Regions from separate parts of the Cellulosimicrobium sp. JZ28 genome, predicted to be linked through region 2. Evidence: predicted binding sites of a transcription regulator. Region 2 holds the regulator's gene; each other region holds the start of a gene.
The links. Region 2 encodes Rex, which represses fermentation and respiration genes when NADH is low (regulators of the CRP and FNR family bind a similar motif). Its sites were predicted from a motif close to CTTGTGAANNNNTTCACAAG; they were not measured.

Region 1 (4,813 bases), 1.8 Mb from region 2:
GACGGGAGAGCCCGACGACGCGTCGGTGACGGTCCACAAGACCGGTGGGGCGAGACCGTCGCTCTCCCCCAGGCGCAGGTCGCACTACGTCGGCCCCCGAGTCTCGTCCGCGACATACCTAGCGGTAGGTATGGTCGCCCGCTAGGCTGTGGCCCATGCCGTCCGACACGCGACCCGAGCCACGCGCGGAGGCGCCCGGCTCGGCCCGCGAGCGCCTCGTCGCCGCCGCGCAAGAACTGTTCTGGGCCCAGGGCGTCGGCGCGACGAGCCCACGCCAGGTCCTCGCCGCGAGCGGCGTCGGACAGGGCAGCCTCTACCACCACTTCCCCACGAAGCACGACCTCGCCGCCGCGGCCGTGCACGCCACGACGACCGCGGGCCTCGACGCCGCGCGCCGCGACCTCGGCGCGCAGGGCTCCGCCGTCGAGCGCCTCGTCCGCTATCTCGAACGCCCGCGGCCCGCGCTCGCCGGCTGCAAGGTCGGGCGCCTCGTGAGCGACCAGGCCGTCATGGACGACGCCGCGCTCGCCGCTGAGGTGGGCGCCTACTTCCGCGGGCTCGTCGACCTGGCCGCCGCCGTCCTCGTCGAGGGCGGGCTGCCCGACGACGCGGCGCGCGACCGCGCGCACGCCGCCGTCGCCGTCGTGCAGGGCGGGTACGTCCTCGCGCGCGCCCTCGACGACCCGGACGCGATGTCCGCCGCCGCGCGGGGCTTCGTCGCCCTGCTCGACCCGCTCCCGACCACCTCGGAGGACGCATGACCGACGCCGACCGCCCGTCCCTGCGCGAGCGCCTGCGCGCCCTGCCCGTCTTCGGCCCCGACCTCCCCGGTCTCGACGTCGACGCCGCACCCGACGACGCGGGCACGCTCTTCGTCCGCTGGCTCGACGACGCGATCGACGCCGGGCTGCCCGCACCGCACGCCGCCACCCTCTCGACCGCCGACGCCAGCGGCCGCGTGGACGCCCGGACCCTCATCCTCAAGGACGTCGACGGCGACGGGTGGGTCTTCGCGACACGCGCCGACTCCCCCAAGGGCGTCGCGCTCGCGCAGAACCCGAACGCCGCCCTGACGTTCTTCTGGCGCGAGCACGGCCGGCAGGTCCGCGTGCGCGGGCCCGTCGTGCCGCTGGACGCCGAGACGTCCGCCGCCGACTTCCTGGACCGGTCCGACTTCTCCCGCGCGACCGCCCTCGCCGGGTCGCAGAGCGCCCCGCTCGCGTCCCGCGCCGCCTACCGCGAGGCGTGGGACGCCGCCCTCGACCGCGTGCGGGCGGAGCCCGGGCTCGTCCTCGACGCCTGGACCGCGTACGCGCTCGAGCCGACGAGCGTGGAGTTCTGGGCGTCGTCGGGCGCGGGCCAGACCCGCCTGCGCTACACCGCGGCGTCCGGCGCGCCGACCACCTGGACGAAGGAGCTGCTGTGGCCCTGACCGACGCCCCCGCCCTCACCCCGCCCGACGTCGAGGAGGTCCGGCGCGACGCGCGCGCCGCCCTCGACGCGGTGACCGACGCGGCGCGCGGGCTCGACGCCGCCGGGCTCGACGCGCCGTCGGCCCTGCCCGGGTGGTCGCGCAGCCACGTGCTCGCGCACGTCACCGCCATCGGCGAGGCCATGGCGCGGCAGGCCGAGCGCGCCGCGCGCGGCGAGCTCGTCGAGGTGTACGACGGCGGCGCGGCCGGGCGCGAGGACGGCATCCGGACGGGCGCCCTGCGCTCGGTCGCGCAGCACGTCGCGGCGCTCGACGCTCTGGCCGACCGCCTCGACGCCGCGTGGCCCGCGGTCGGGTCTTTCGGGTGGTCCGCGCCGGTGACGTACCGCGACGGCACGGTCGCGGACGCGCTCGTGGCCTGGTGGCGCGAGGTGCGGATCCACGCGGTCGACCTCGACGCGGGCGTCGGCCTCGACTCCTGGCCTCCCGCGCTCGGGCTGCACCTCCTCGACTTCCTCGGGGTCCGGCTCGCGGACGACGTCGTGGTCGCGCTCGACGGGGCACCAGGAGACCTCGTCGTGGTCCCCGGCGGCGTCCACGTCGGACCGGGCGCTCTCCGCGTCGGACCGGGCGCCCTTCGCGTCGGACCGGGCGGCCTCCGCGTCGCTGCCGGACCTGAGCCCGCGTCCGAAGCCGAGCCCACGTCCGGGGCCGCGGCCTCGCCTGCGCCCGCGTCCGCGCCCGGCCGGGGCGCCGTCGTCGTCCACGGCCGCCTCACCGACGTCGCCGCCTGGCTCGCGGGCCGCACCCCCGGCACCGAGCCCACCGCCCGCCTCGCGGCCGAGCCCGTGAGCCTCCCCGAGATCGGCCCCTGGCCGTCCCCGTACTCCCCGCCGCAGGAGAACCCCACCCCCGCGAGGTAGAGCCCCGGTCGGCCCAGGTAGAGCCCAGGTCCGCCAGGTAGAGGCGTGGTCGGCTCGTGCACGCGGACCACGGCTCTACCTCGCGAGACCACGGCTCTACCTCGCAGGAGGACGGCTCGGGATCCGTGCTCTCCCTCGCGAGATCGTGGTGCGACCCGGGCGAACGCGGCCGGATCGCGCGGTACGCGACGTCCGACCTGCCCGGCTCGGGACCGAGGTCCCGCGAAAGTGTGACGCACGCCCGTGACGCACCGCACAGTTAGTGCACTCTTTCACAAGCGTAGGATCGACATGTGTCGAGTCGAGCGAGCAACCCCGCAAGCAGCGCAGACCAGATCGACGTAGCCCTCATCGGCGGTGGCATCATGAGCGCCACGCTCGGGGCACTCCTGAAGGTCTTGGAGCCCACCTGGACGGTGCGCATCTACGAGCGCCTGGACGCCGTGGCGCAGGAGTCGTCGAACCCGTGGAACAACGCCGGGACGGGTCACGCCGCCCTGTGCGAGCTGAACTACACGCCGGAGAAGCCGGACGGCTCGATCGACATCACCAAGGCGGTGAAGATCAACGAGCAGTTCGAGGTGTCGCGCGAGTTCTGGCACCACCTGCTCACGACGGGCGCGCTGCCGCAGCCCGCGAGCTTCATCTCCCGCACCCCCCACATGACCTTCGTGCGCGGCGCGGAGAACGTCGACTACCTGCGTCGCCGCTTCGAGACGCTGCGCCGCCACCCGCTGTTCAGCGAGCTCGAGTTCACGGACGACCCGGCGGTCATCGCCGAGTGGGCCCCGCTCCTGGTCGCCGAGCGCGACGGCGACGAGCCGGTCGCGGCGACGCGCGCGACGAGCGGGACCGACGTCGACTTCGGCGCCCTCACCGAGCAGCTCGTCGACTACCTCGTCTCGGAGGGCACGCAGCTCTACCTCGAGCACGAGGTGAAGAACCTCAAGAAGACGAAGGACGGCCGCTGGCGCCTGACGGTCAAGGACCGCTCGTGGAACGCCCCGAAGCGCCGCTCGACCGTCGAGGCCCGGTTCGTGTTCGTGGGCGCCGGCGGCGGCGCGCTCCCGCTGCTCCAGGCGGCCGGCATCCCGGAGGCGAAGGGCTACGGCGGCTTCCCGATCAGCGGTGAGTTCCTCCGCACGGACGACCCGGAGCTCGTCGCCCAGCACCAGGCGAAGGTCTACGGCAAGGCCGACGTCGGCTCGCCGCCCATGTCGGTCCCGCACCTGGACACGCGCGTCGTCGACGGCAAGACGTACCTGATGTTCGGCCCCTACGCCGGGTTCAGCCCCAAGTACCTCAAGAAGGGCAAGTACCTCGGGCTCTTCACGTCGCTGCGCCTGCACAACCTCGGCTCGATGGTCGGCGCGGGCCTGAAGAACCTCGACCTCACCCAGTACCTGGTGGGCCAGCTCCTCGCGAGCCCGGAGACCAAGTTCACCGCGCTCCAGGGCTTCATGCCGACGGCGCACCCCAAGCACTGGGAGACCATCACCGCGGGCCAGCGTGTCCAGGTGATCAAGAAGGACAAGGACGGCAAGGGCGTCCTCGAGTTCGGCACCGAGGTCATCGCGGCGTCCGACGGCTCGATCGCCGGCCTGCTCGGCGCCTCGCCGGGCGCCTCGACGGCCGTTCCCGCGATGATCGACCTGCTCGAGCGCTGCTTCCCCGCCCGCTTCACCAAGTGGCGCCCGGAGCTCGCGACGATGATCCCGAGCCTCGGCCACGCCCCGTGGGAGGCGCACGAGCTCGAGGGCCTCGACCAGCTCACGGGCGACGCGGACGTCGACGCGGTCGGCTCGCGCGCCTGACCCGAGCGACACCGCTCCCCCGCGAACGGCCCGGACCTCCACGAGGTCCGGGCCGTTCGTGCGTCCGGAGACGCCGCACGCGGTCGAGCGGCGCGTGGCCGGGCGGCTCCGCACGCGAGGGCTCAGTGCGCGAGCGGCGTGCCCCGGGTCCCCGGCCGCCGCGGCGCGACGGGCGCGTTCGCCCCGGGGCGCCCGCCCGGCACGGCAGGAGCGGCGCGCACGCCGTCGCGCACGGCCGGGTTCGGCACGACGCGCCGCAGCACGAGCTCGGCCGCGACCTCGTGCGGGTCGACGACGGCGGCCGGCTCAGCCGGTCGCGACGCCGCGGCGCGCAGGTCGGCGTCCAGGCGCTGCGCGTCACGGTCCCACCGCTCGCCGTGCACCGACCGGTCCCCGCGCGCGTCCCACGCGGCGCCGCCGGGCCACGCGCCGTCGGACCCGGCGGGGAACCACGGACGGGCCGGGTCCTCGCGGCGGACCGCGAGGGCCGCGACCGTCGGGCCGACGACGAGGAGAAGAGCCACCACACCCCAGAAGATGTCCATGGCTCCACCCTCCCGGCGCGCGACCCGCGCCACGAGTGGCAGCACTGACACCTCTCGACAAGATCCTGCCAGCGGCGTAGCGTGCCCAGCATGGTGCGA
Region 2 (4,813 bases):
GGTGCTCGTCACCCAGCACGGGTGCGACGCGCACGGCGAGGACCCGTTGTCCGACCTCGACGTGTCCGTCGACGCACAGCGCACGGCCACCACCTGGATGCACGGGCTCGCGCACGAGCTGACCGACGGGCGGTGGCTCGCGCTCGGCGGGGGCGGGTACGCGATCGCGCGCGTCGTGCCGCTCGTGTGGTCGGCCGTCGTGGGGGAGGTCGTGCACCGGCCCGTCACCGCGGGCGTGCCCCTGCCCGCGGAGTGGCGCGAGCGCGTCGCGGAGGTCGCCGGGTTCGACGCGCCGCTCGCGTTCGGGCCCGAGGTCGAGGTCCGGCGGTGGAGCAGCGGGTACGACCCGGACGACGACGTCGACCGCGCCGTCGCGGCCACGCGCCGGGCCGTCTTCCCGCTGCTGGGCCTCGACGCGCACTTCGACTGAGACGCCCCGCGACCGGTCGCGTACCGGGGCACGGGCGCGAGCGGGTAGGCTAGGGGGCGGATTTCTCTCGTGTTGGTCGGCTTGCGGCGCCCTCGTGGTCGCCGGGGCCCCGATCAACCGTGGACCACCCGCGGCCGGTCGACCGGTCGCCGACCGACACGCCGCTCGAGCATTGCGAGGACCGTATGGGCTCCGTCATCAAGAAGCGCCGCAAGCGCATGGCCAAGAAGAAGCACCGCAAGCTGCTTCGCAAGACGCGTCACCAGCGTCGCAACAAGAAGTGACGTCGCGCGCGTCCTGACGCGCCGACCCGTCGTCGAGCCCGGCCCCTCCCGAGGGACCGGGCTCGACGCGTCTCCGGGCGCGGCTCGGGCGGGGTCAGAGGCGGGCGATGCGCCGGTCGACGGCGCGGCGCACCGAGCGCAGGACGAGCGCCGCGGCCCAGGCGGCGCCGGCCCAGCTCGCGGTGCGGACGCTGCTGCGGGCGACGCGGCGCCGCCGCCCGCGGAACTCGCGGATGGGCCAGCCGACGTCCTGCGCGTGGCGGCGCAGCCGGGCGTCGGGGTTGATGGGGCACGGGTGCCCCACGGCCTCCATCATCGTGACGTCGTTGAGCGAGTCGCCGTACGCGTACGACGCCTCGAGATCGATGTCCTCGCGCTCGGCGAGCGCCCGCACCCCGGCGGCCTTCGCGCGGCCGTGCATCATGTCGCCGACGAGCCGTCCCGTGTAGAAGCCGTCCGCGTGCTCGGCGACGGTGCCGAGCGCGCCCGTCGTCCCGAGCCGGCGCGCGATGAGCTCGCCGATCTCGACGGGGGTCGCGGAGACGAGCCACACCTGGTGCCCGGCGGCGAGGTGCTCGTCGAGCAGGCGGCGCGTGCCGGGGTAGATGCGCAGCGACAGGACGGTGTCGTAGACCTCCTCGCCGATCGCGGTGACCTCGGCGACGGAGCGCCCGGCGATGAGCGCGAGCGCGCGCGATCGGATGCGGTCGATCTGCTGCTTGTTCTCGCCGAACACGAGGTACCGGGCCTGGTGCACGGCGAAGCGCACGATGTCGAGCGTCGAGAAGAACTCGCGCTGGTACAGGGCACGCGCGAGGTGGAACGACGAGGCGCCGCGGATGATCGTGTTGTCGACGTCGAAGAACGCGGCGGTGCGGTGCGGCGGCCCGGGAGCGCGCGCGGGCGCCTCCTCGGGGAGCGTCGGCCGGGAGGTCGGGTCGGGGCCCGGGCCGGGAGACGTCGCCATGCCTCCACTCTAGGCGGTCGGGCTGCCGGGGCCTCGTACCCTGGGAGGCGTGAGCACCTCCGACGCCCCCGCCCCCGTCCTGCTGTTCGGTCGCGCGGGCTGCCACCTGTGCGACGACGCGCGGACGGTCGTCGAGGCCGTGTGCGCCGACGCGGGCGTCGCGTGGGCGGAGGTCGACCTGGACGCGCCGGGCACGGACCCGGCGCTGCGCGAGCAGTACGGCGAGTACGTGCCGGTCGTCACGGTCGGCGGGGTGCAGCAGGGGTTCTGGCGCGTGGACGCGCGCCGGCTGGCGCGTGCGGTGGCCCGGATTTCGGCGCCGCGCGCGGACCTGGGATGATTCCTCCCGTGGAGCGTGACCGTCGACGAGGACGGTCCCTGGACGACGGAGTGACGGTGGCTGAGCAGGTAGTCGGTGAGGTGACGGCGCCGGGGATCCCGAGCGCGACGGTGGCGCGGCTCCCGTCCTACCTGCGCGCGCTGCGGGACCTCGTGGCGCGGGGCGTCGGGACGACGTCGTCGGTCGAGCTCGCGGAGCTGTCCGGCGTGGGCCCGGCCCAGCTGCGCAAGGACCTGTCGTTCCTCGGCTCGTTCGGCACGCGCGGCGTGGGCTACGACGTCGACTCGCTGGCGCAGTACATCACCGAGGCCCTGGGCCTCGTCGACGAGCACCGCATCGCGATCGTCGGGATCGGCAACCTGGGGCACGCGCTCGCGAACTACTCGGGCTACGAGCAGCGCGGCTTCCACGTGGCGGCGCTCCTCGACGCGTCGCCGGACGTCGTCGGGACGCGGGCCGCGGGCCTCGTCGTCGAGCACGTCGACGCGCTCGAGGAGGTCGTGGAGCGCGAGAAGGTGTCGATCGTCGTCCTCGCGACGCCTGCGGCGCACGCCCAGGCGGTCGCGGACCGCGTGGTCGCGGCGGGGGTGCGCGAGATCCTCAACTTCGCGCCGCGCGCGCTCCAGGTCCCGGCGGACGTCGACGTGCGCGGCGTCGACGTGGGCAGCGAGCTGCAGATCCTCGCGTTCCACTCGCAGGCCCGCGCCCTCGCGGCGTCGCAGGAGCGCTGAGCGGCCCCGGCGCCCGGACCCGGGGACGACGAAGGGCCGCGTGCCGGTGCACGCGGCCCCTCGGGGCGGCACCCCTGCCGGAGGGCGCCGGTCTCGCCCGGGACGTGCCCGGGACGACGGTCAGGCCTGCTTGATGGCCGAGACGTCGAGCGCGATCTTGATCTTGTCGCCGACGAGCACGCCGCCGGTCTCGAGCGCGGCGTTCCAGGTGAGGCCGAACTCCTTGCGCGAGATCTCGGTGGTCGCCTCGAAGCCGGCGCGCGGGTTGCCGAACGGGTCGGTCGCGGTGCCCGCGAACTCCGTCTCGAGCTCGACCGGCTTGGTGACGCCGTTGATCGTCAGGTCGCCGGCCACGACGTAGTCGTCGCCGTCGCCCGTGATGCGCGTCGACGTGAACGTCCACGTCGGCTTGTTCTCCGCGTCCCAGAAGTCGGCGCTGCGCAGGTGGTTGTCGCGGTTCTCGTCGCCCGTGCTCACGGACGCGGCGTCGAGCTGGGCGGTCACGGACGTCGACTCGAGGTCGTCGCCGACGGTGATCGTGCCGTCGGTGATCGCGAGGGTGCCGCGGACCTTCGAGATCCCGGCGTGGCGGACGGTGAACGACGCCTGCGAGTGCGACGCGTCGAGGGCGTAGGTACCGGCGGTGAGGCCGGCGGGCAGCGACGAGGCCATGGGTGCTCCTGCGGGTGGTCGGGGTCCTGGCGGACCAAGTGGTTGAACGTTCAACTTCGGAACGAGCGTATCAACAGCACCCCTCGGTCCGTCTATTCCCGTGGAGTGGAACAATGTTCCGACGCCCCCACGCCCCCAGCCCCTCCCGCACCGCCGAGGACCCATGACCCGCAACGACGTCGACACCCCGACGGCGAGCACCGTCCGCACCCCCGCAGTCCCCGCCGTCGAGCCGCGCTGGCTCGACGCGGAGCAGCAGCGCCTGTGGCGCGCGTACCTCGACGGGACCGTGCGCTTCATCGAGGCGCTCGGCCGGGACCACGAGGAACGGTCCGAGGTGTCGCTCAACGAGTACGAGCTGCTCGTGCGCCTCTCCGAGAGCCCCGACCACACCCTGCGCATGTCGGCGCTCGCGGACGGGCTCGCCCGCTCGCGCAGCCGCGTGACGCACACCGTCGCGCGCATGGAGGCGCGCGGCCTGGTCCGGCGCTCCGCGAGCTCGGGCGACCGCCGCGGCGTGAACTGCGCGATGACGAGCGAGGGCTACCGCGTGCTCGTCGCGTCGGCGCCCGCCCACGTCGCGGCCGTGCGCCGGTACCTGGTCGACGTGCTCACGCCGGAGCAGTTCCGGGCGCTGGGCGAGGCGATGGCGGCCGTCGCGGAGGCGTGCAAGGCCGACCGCGACGCCTGACCACCCGTCCCGGCCCGTCGCGCCGACCCGCGGTGGCGTGCGCTCGCCCCGAGTGCGGGACACTGGTGGGCATGGTCTCCACCATCGTCCACCTCCTGCGCCACGGCGAGGTCCACAACCCCGACGGCGTCCTCTACGGCCGGATCCCCGGCTACCACCTCTCCGAGCGCGGCCACGAGATGGCCCGCCGCGTCGCCGCGCACCTCGCGGGCGAGCCCGGGCCCGACGGCACGTCGCGCCCCCGCGCCGACCTCACGGTCGTCGTGGCCTCGCCGCTGCAGCGCGCGCAGGAGACCGCGACGCCTGCCGCCGAGGCGTTCGGGCTCGAGCTGGGCACGGACGAGCGGCTCATCGAGGCCGCGAACCACTTCGAGGGCAAGACCTTCGGCGTCGGGGACGGCTCGCTGCGGCACCCGCAGCACTGGCCCTACCTGTGGAACCCGTTCCGCCCCTCGTGGGGCGAGCCGTACGTGGAGCAGGTCGCGCGCATGCGGGCCGCCGTCGCCGACGCGCGGGACAAGGCGGCCGGGCACGAGGCGCTGCTCGTCAGCCACCAGCTCCCGGTGTGGCTCACGCGCCTGAGCTTCGAGAACCGCCGGCTCTGGCACGACCCGCGCAAGCGCGAGTGCTCGCTCGCGTCGCTCACGTCGCTGCACTTCGAGGACGACCGCCTGGTCGGCCTGCACTACACCGAGCCG
Region 3 (4,813 bases), 990 kb from region 2:
CCCCCGCCGCGGCGGCGCCGGGTGGTCCGCGCCGCGTCCTGCTCGTCGGCCTGGGCTCGATGGCCCGCGTCGCGCTCGACGCCGGGGAGTCGCTCACCGCGCACGGCGTCGACGTCACGGTCGCGTCGCCCACGTGGGTGCTCCCGCTGCCGAGCGCGCTCGTCAAGCTCGCCGGGGAGCACGACCTCGTGGTGACGGTGGAGGACGGCGTCGTGGACGGCGGGGTCGGTGCGCTGCTGGCCCAGCGGGCGCTGGAGTCGGGCGTGCGCACGCCCGTGCACCCGATCGGTCTCCCGGCGCAGTTCCTCGACCACGCCACGCGCGATCAGGTCGTGTCCGCGTACCGCCTCACTGGGGCGGACGTCGCGCGCGACGTGCTGGACGCGCTCGCGGCGCTCGCACGCGGCTGACGACCCCTGCCGCGCACCCGGCCCCGGGTACGCGGCCCCGGACACGAGGACGGCCCGCGGCGCAGGTGCGCCGCGGGCCGTCGCGTCGGTCAGGAGTGGGTGACCTCGACCGCGTGCTCGACGACGGCGCGCAGGTCGCCGCCGGACGCCGCGTGCCACGCGCGCTGCCGGGCGGCGCCGTTGCCCCCGGACCACAGGCGCCCGAGCAGCTCGGTCACCGCGTCCAGGTCCCCGGCGTCGACGAGCGCGTCGCGCACGTGCGCGACGAGCTGGCCCACGACGTCGTGCGCGGGGGCCGGGCGCCAGGTGAGGGGCGAGACGAGGTCCTCCTCGAGGCCCGAACGGCCGGCGCGCCAGGACGCGGTGCGCAGGATCTCGGGCCGCAGCTCGGGCGCGGGCGCGCCGTCGGCGGACTCGCGGGCCGCCGTCTCGACGAGACCGCGGGCGAGCGCCGCGAGCAGCGTCGCGGTGTCCGGGTCGAGGCACACGTCCGCGACGCGGATCTCGACCGTGGGGTAGCGCGACGACAGGCGGGCGTCGAAGTAGACCATGTTCTCGTCGAGGATCGTCCCGGTCGCGACGAGGCCGTCGACCGCCGCGCGGTACGCCTCGGGCGAGCCGAACGCGCGCGTCGGGCCGGAGGTGGGCCAGCGCGACCAGACCTGCGACCGGAAGCTCGCGTACCCGCTGTCCTGGCCCTGCCAGAAGGGCGAGTTCGTGCTCAGCGCGAGGAGCGTCGCGAGCCACGGCCCGATCCGGTCGAGCACGGCGACGCCCTCGGTGTCGTCCGCGACGGCGACGTGCACGTGACAGCCGCTCGTCAGCTGCTCGCGCGCCGTGAGGCCGAACGCGGCGCGCGCCTCGAGGTAGCGCAGGCGCGACACGGTCGTGCCCTCGAACGGCAGGGGAGACGTCGAGAGCGCGGCGACGCGGGCCCCGACGCGGTCCGCGGCCTCCTGGGCGCGACGCCGGCCCTCGCGGATCTCGGTCGCGAGCTCGTCGATCTCGCGGCGCGGGTGCGTCGCCGTCTCGAGCTGCTCCTCCATGAACTCCGACTCCAGCGAGCCGGTGCCCCCGCCCTTGTCGTCCGTGCCGGAGGCCTCGAGGGCCTCGGCCGCGCGGGCGACGGGCTGCCCGTCGTCGCCGACGAGCAGGAACTCTTCCTCGACCCCTACGGTGCGTTTCACCCGGGCAGTCTCACACGGATGCGCGCGGCACGTCCGGCGAGCGTGTGACGCGCGCCCGTGTCGTGCGTCACGACGGCGGCGCGGGGTCCCCAGGGGGAGGGCCGGAGGGCTTGTGAAGGTCATCACAAGACCTCCTCGGCAGGGGTGTCGCGGGGGCGAGGAACCCCGGAATCCTGCCGTTCCTGCCGGGTCCCGCCCGCCTCGGGACCTAGGTCCCCAGGCGGTCCCGAACGCCTCCGCGGCGGGCTCCGGGAACCTAGCCTGGAGGTGGCGAAGGAGCCCGTCGGAACCTCGGCCGAGGGCCCCACCCGGGACCTCGCGAGGCCGGCGGGTCCGGCCGGCGCGCGGACCCGCGCGTCAGGCACGAGGGAGGTCCAGATGACCAGCGTTTCCGAGGCAACCGGCACGACGAGCGGCGGCCGCGCGACGGGGGCGGGCGCCGTCGACCCGCAGCGCGACACCGCGCACGTCCCTGCGTGGGAGGGCTTCACCGACGGCCCGTGGCGCGACACGGTCGACGTGCGTGACTTCATCCAGCGCAACTACCGCCCGTACACGGGCGACGCGTCGTTCCTCGCCGGCCCCACGGAGCGCACGACGGGCATCTGGAGCACGCTGTCCGCCATGTTCCCGGAGGAGCGGGAGATGGGGATCTACGACGTGGACACCCACACGCCCGCCGGCATCACGGCGCACGCGCCGGGCTACATCGACAAGGCGCACGAGGTGATCGTCGGTCTGCAGACCGACGCCCCGCTGAAGCGCGCGATCATGCCGAACGGCGGCTGGCGCATGGTCGAGGGCGCGCTGGAGACGTACGGCTACGAGGTCGACGAGACCCTGCGGAAGGTCTTCACCGAGTACCGCAAGACGCACAACCAGGGCGTGTTCGACGTCTACCCGCCGAACGTGCGCGCGGCCCGCAGCTCGCACATCATCACGGGCCTGCCCGACGCCTACGGCCGCGGCCGGATCATCGGCGACTACCGCCGCGTCGCGCTCTACGGCGTCGACGCGCTGATCGCCGCGAAGAAGCTCGACAAGCTCGGTCTCGACACGCAGCCCTTCAGCGAGAAGGTCGTGCGCGAGCGCGAGGAGCACGCGGAGCAGATCCGCGCGCTGGGCGAGCTCAAGGAGATGGCGGCCTCGTACGGCTACGACATCTCCGGCCCGGCGACGACGGCCCGCGAGGCCGTGCAGTGGCTCTACTTCGCCTACCTCGCCGCGGTGAAGGAGCAGAACGGCGCCGCGATGTCCCTCGGCCGCACGTCGACGTTCCTAGACGTGTTCATCGACCGCGACCTCGAGGCCGGCCGCATCACGGAGTCCGAGGCGCAGGAGATCATCGACGACTTCGTCATCAAGCTCCGCATCGTGCGGTTCCTGCGCACGCCCGAGTACGACGCCCTGTTCTCCGGCGACCCGACGTGGGTCACCGAGACGATCGGCGGCATGGGCGAGGACGGGCGCCCGCTCGTCACGAAGAACTCGTTCCGGTTCCTCCAGACGCTCTACAACCTCGGGCCGGCCCCCGAGCCGAACATGACGGTCTTCTGGAGCCCGGACCTGCCGCAGGGCTTCAAGGACTACTGCGCGCAGGTCTCGATCGACACCTCGGCCGTGCAGTACGAGTCGGACGAGCTCATCCGCCAGCACTGGGGCGACGACGCGGCGATCGCGTGCTGCGTGTCCCCGATGCGGGTCGGCAAGCAGATGCAGTTCTTCGGCGCTCGCGTGAACCTCGCCAAGACGCTGCTCTACGCGATCAACGGCGGCCGCGACGAGATCTCCGGCAAGCAGGTCTCGCCCGTGGCGGCGCCCGTCGAGGGCGACGTGCTCGACTTCGACGACGTCATGGCGAAGTTCGACGCGACGATGGACTGGCTGGCCGCGACGTACGTCGAGGCGCTCAACTGCATCCACTGGTCGCACGACAAGTACGCGTACGAGCGCATCGAGATGGCGCTGCACGACAAGGACGTGCTGCGGACCATGGCGTGCGGCATCGCGGGCCTGTCCGTCGCGGCGGACTCGCTGTCGGCGATCAAGCACGCGAAGGTCTCCGTCGTCCGCGACGAGCGCGGCCTCGTCGTCGACTACGTCACCGAGGGCGAGTACCCGACGTTCGGCAACGACGACGACCGGGCCGACGCGATCGCCGTCGACCTCGTCGAGCGGTTCATGGCGAAGGTCCGCACGCACCCGACGTACCGTGACGCGGTGCCCACGCAGTCGGTCCTGACGATCACGTCGAACGTCGTGTACGGGAAGGCGACGGGCAACACGCCTGACGGCCGCCGCGCCGGCGAGCCGTTCGCCCCGGGTGCCAACCCGATGAACGGGCGCGACACGCACGGCATGCTCGCCTCGGCGCTGTCGGTGGCCAAGCTGCCGTACGACGAGGCGCAGGACGGCATCTCGCTGACCAACACGGTCGTGCCGAGCGGCCTCGGGCGCACCAAGGAGGAGCAGGTCACCAACCTCGCCGGCCTCCTGGACGCCTACATCGGGTCCGAGGGGTACCACATGAACGTCAACGTGCTGAACCGCGAGACGCTCCTGGACGCCATGGACCACCCGGAGAACTACCCGCAGCTGACGATCCGCGTGTCCGGGTACGCGGTGAACTTCGTCCGCCTCACGCGCGAGCAGCAGCTGGACGTGCTCTCGCGCACCTTCCACGGAGCGCTCTGACGAGCGCTGAGGAGCCAGCCATGACCGTCACCCTTCCCGGCCCCGCCGTCCGCCCGTCGCGCGGGTGCGGCGTCGCCGGGGGCACCCTGCCCGACGACGCCACGCGCCTCGAGGTCCCGGGCGTCCCGACCTCCGCGGCCGAGCCCGCGGCGTCGGGCACGCCTGTGGGCCACGCGCGCCGGGCCGGCGCGGGCCTGGACGGGCTGACGGTCGCGGACGTGGACCGGGCCGACAAGCTCGCGGCGATGCGCGCGGGCGAGCTCGGCTCGGTCCACTCCTGGGAGCTCGTCACCGCCGTGGACGGGCCGGGGACCCGGCTCACCGTGTTCCTCAACGGGTGCCCGCTGCGGTGCCTGTACTGCCACAACCCCGACACGTTCGCGATGAAGGACGGCAGGCCCGTCACGGCGGACGAGCTCCTCGGGCGCGTCCGGCGCTACCTGCCCGTCTTCCGGGCCACCCACGGAGGGCTCACGCTCTCGGGCGGCGAGGTGCTCATGCAGCCCGCGTTCGCGGCGCGCG

Region 1: the regulator Rex is predicted to act here: its motif matches at 2,615-2,634, upstream of mqo (malate dehydrogenase (quinone)).
Region 3: the regulator Rex is predicted to act here: its motif matches at 1,707-1,726, upstream of pflB (formate C-acetyltransferase).

What each region holds. Positions count from the first base shown of each region.
Region 1 covers NZ_CP017660.1:2,340,722-2,345,534, forward strand. The annotation lists gene BJP59_RS10705 (TetR/AcrR family transcriptional regulator) at 156-761, shown strand; gene BJP59_RS10710 (pyridoxine/pyridoxamine 5'-phosphate oxidase) at 758-1,432, shown strand; gene BJP59_RS10715 (maleylpyruvate isomerase family mycothiol-dependent enzyme) at 1,423-2,355, shown strand; gene mqo (malate dehydrogenase (quinone)) at 2,649-4,169, shown strand; gene BJP59_RS10725 (hypothetical protein) at 4,292-4,714, opposite strand; gene BJP59_RS10730 (helix-turn-helix domain-containing protein) at 4,805-4,813, shown strand, end outside.
Region 2 covers NZ_CP017660.1:572,588-577,400, forward strand. The annotation lists gene BJP59_RS02530 (acetoin utilization protein AcuC) at 1-430, shown strand, start outside; gene BJP59_RS02535 (30S ribosomal protein bS22) at 616-714, shown strand; gene BJP59_RS02540 (HAD family hydrolase) at 809-1,681, opposite strand; gene BJP59_RS02545 (glutaredoxin family protein) at 1,731-2,021, shown strand; gene BJP59_RS02550 (redox-sensing transcriptional repressor Rex) at 2,078-2,752, shown strand; gene BJP59_RS02555 (YceI family protein) at 2,873-3,424, opposite strand; gene BJP59_RS02560 (MarR family winged helix-turn-helix transcriptional regulator) at 3,588-4,115, shown strand; gene BJP59_RS02565 (histidine phosphatase family protein) at 4,187-4,813, shown strand, end outside.
Region 3 covers NZ_CP017660.1:1,560,141-1,564,953, forward strand. The annotation lists gene dxs (1-deoxy-D-xylulose-5-phosphate synthase) at 1-410, shown strand, start outside; gene BJP59_RS07140 (carboxylate-amine ligase) at 500-1,597, opposite strand; gene pflB (formate C-acetyltransferase) at 1,976-4,291, shown strand; gene pflA (pyruvate formate-lyase-activating protein) at 4,312-4,813, shown strand, end outside.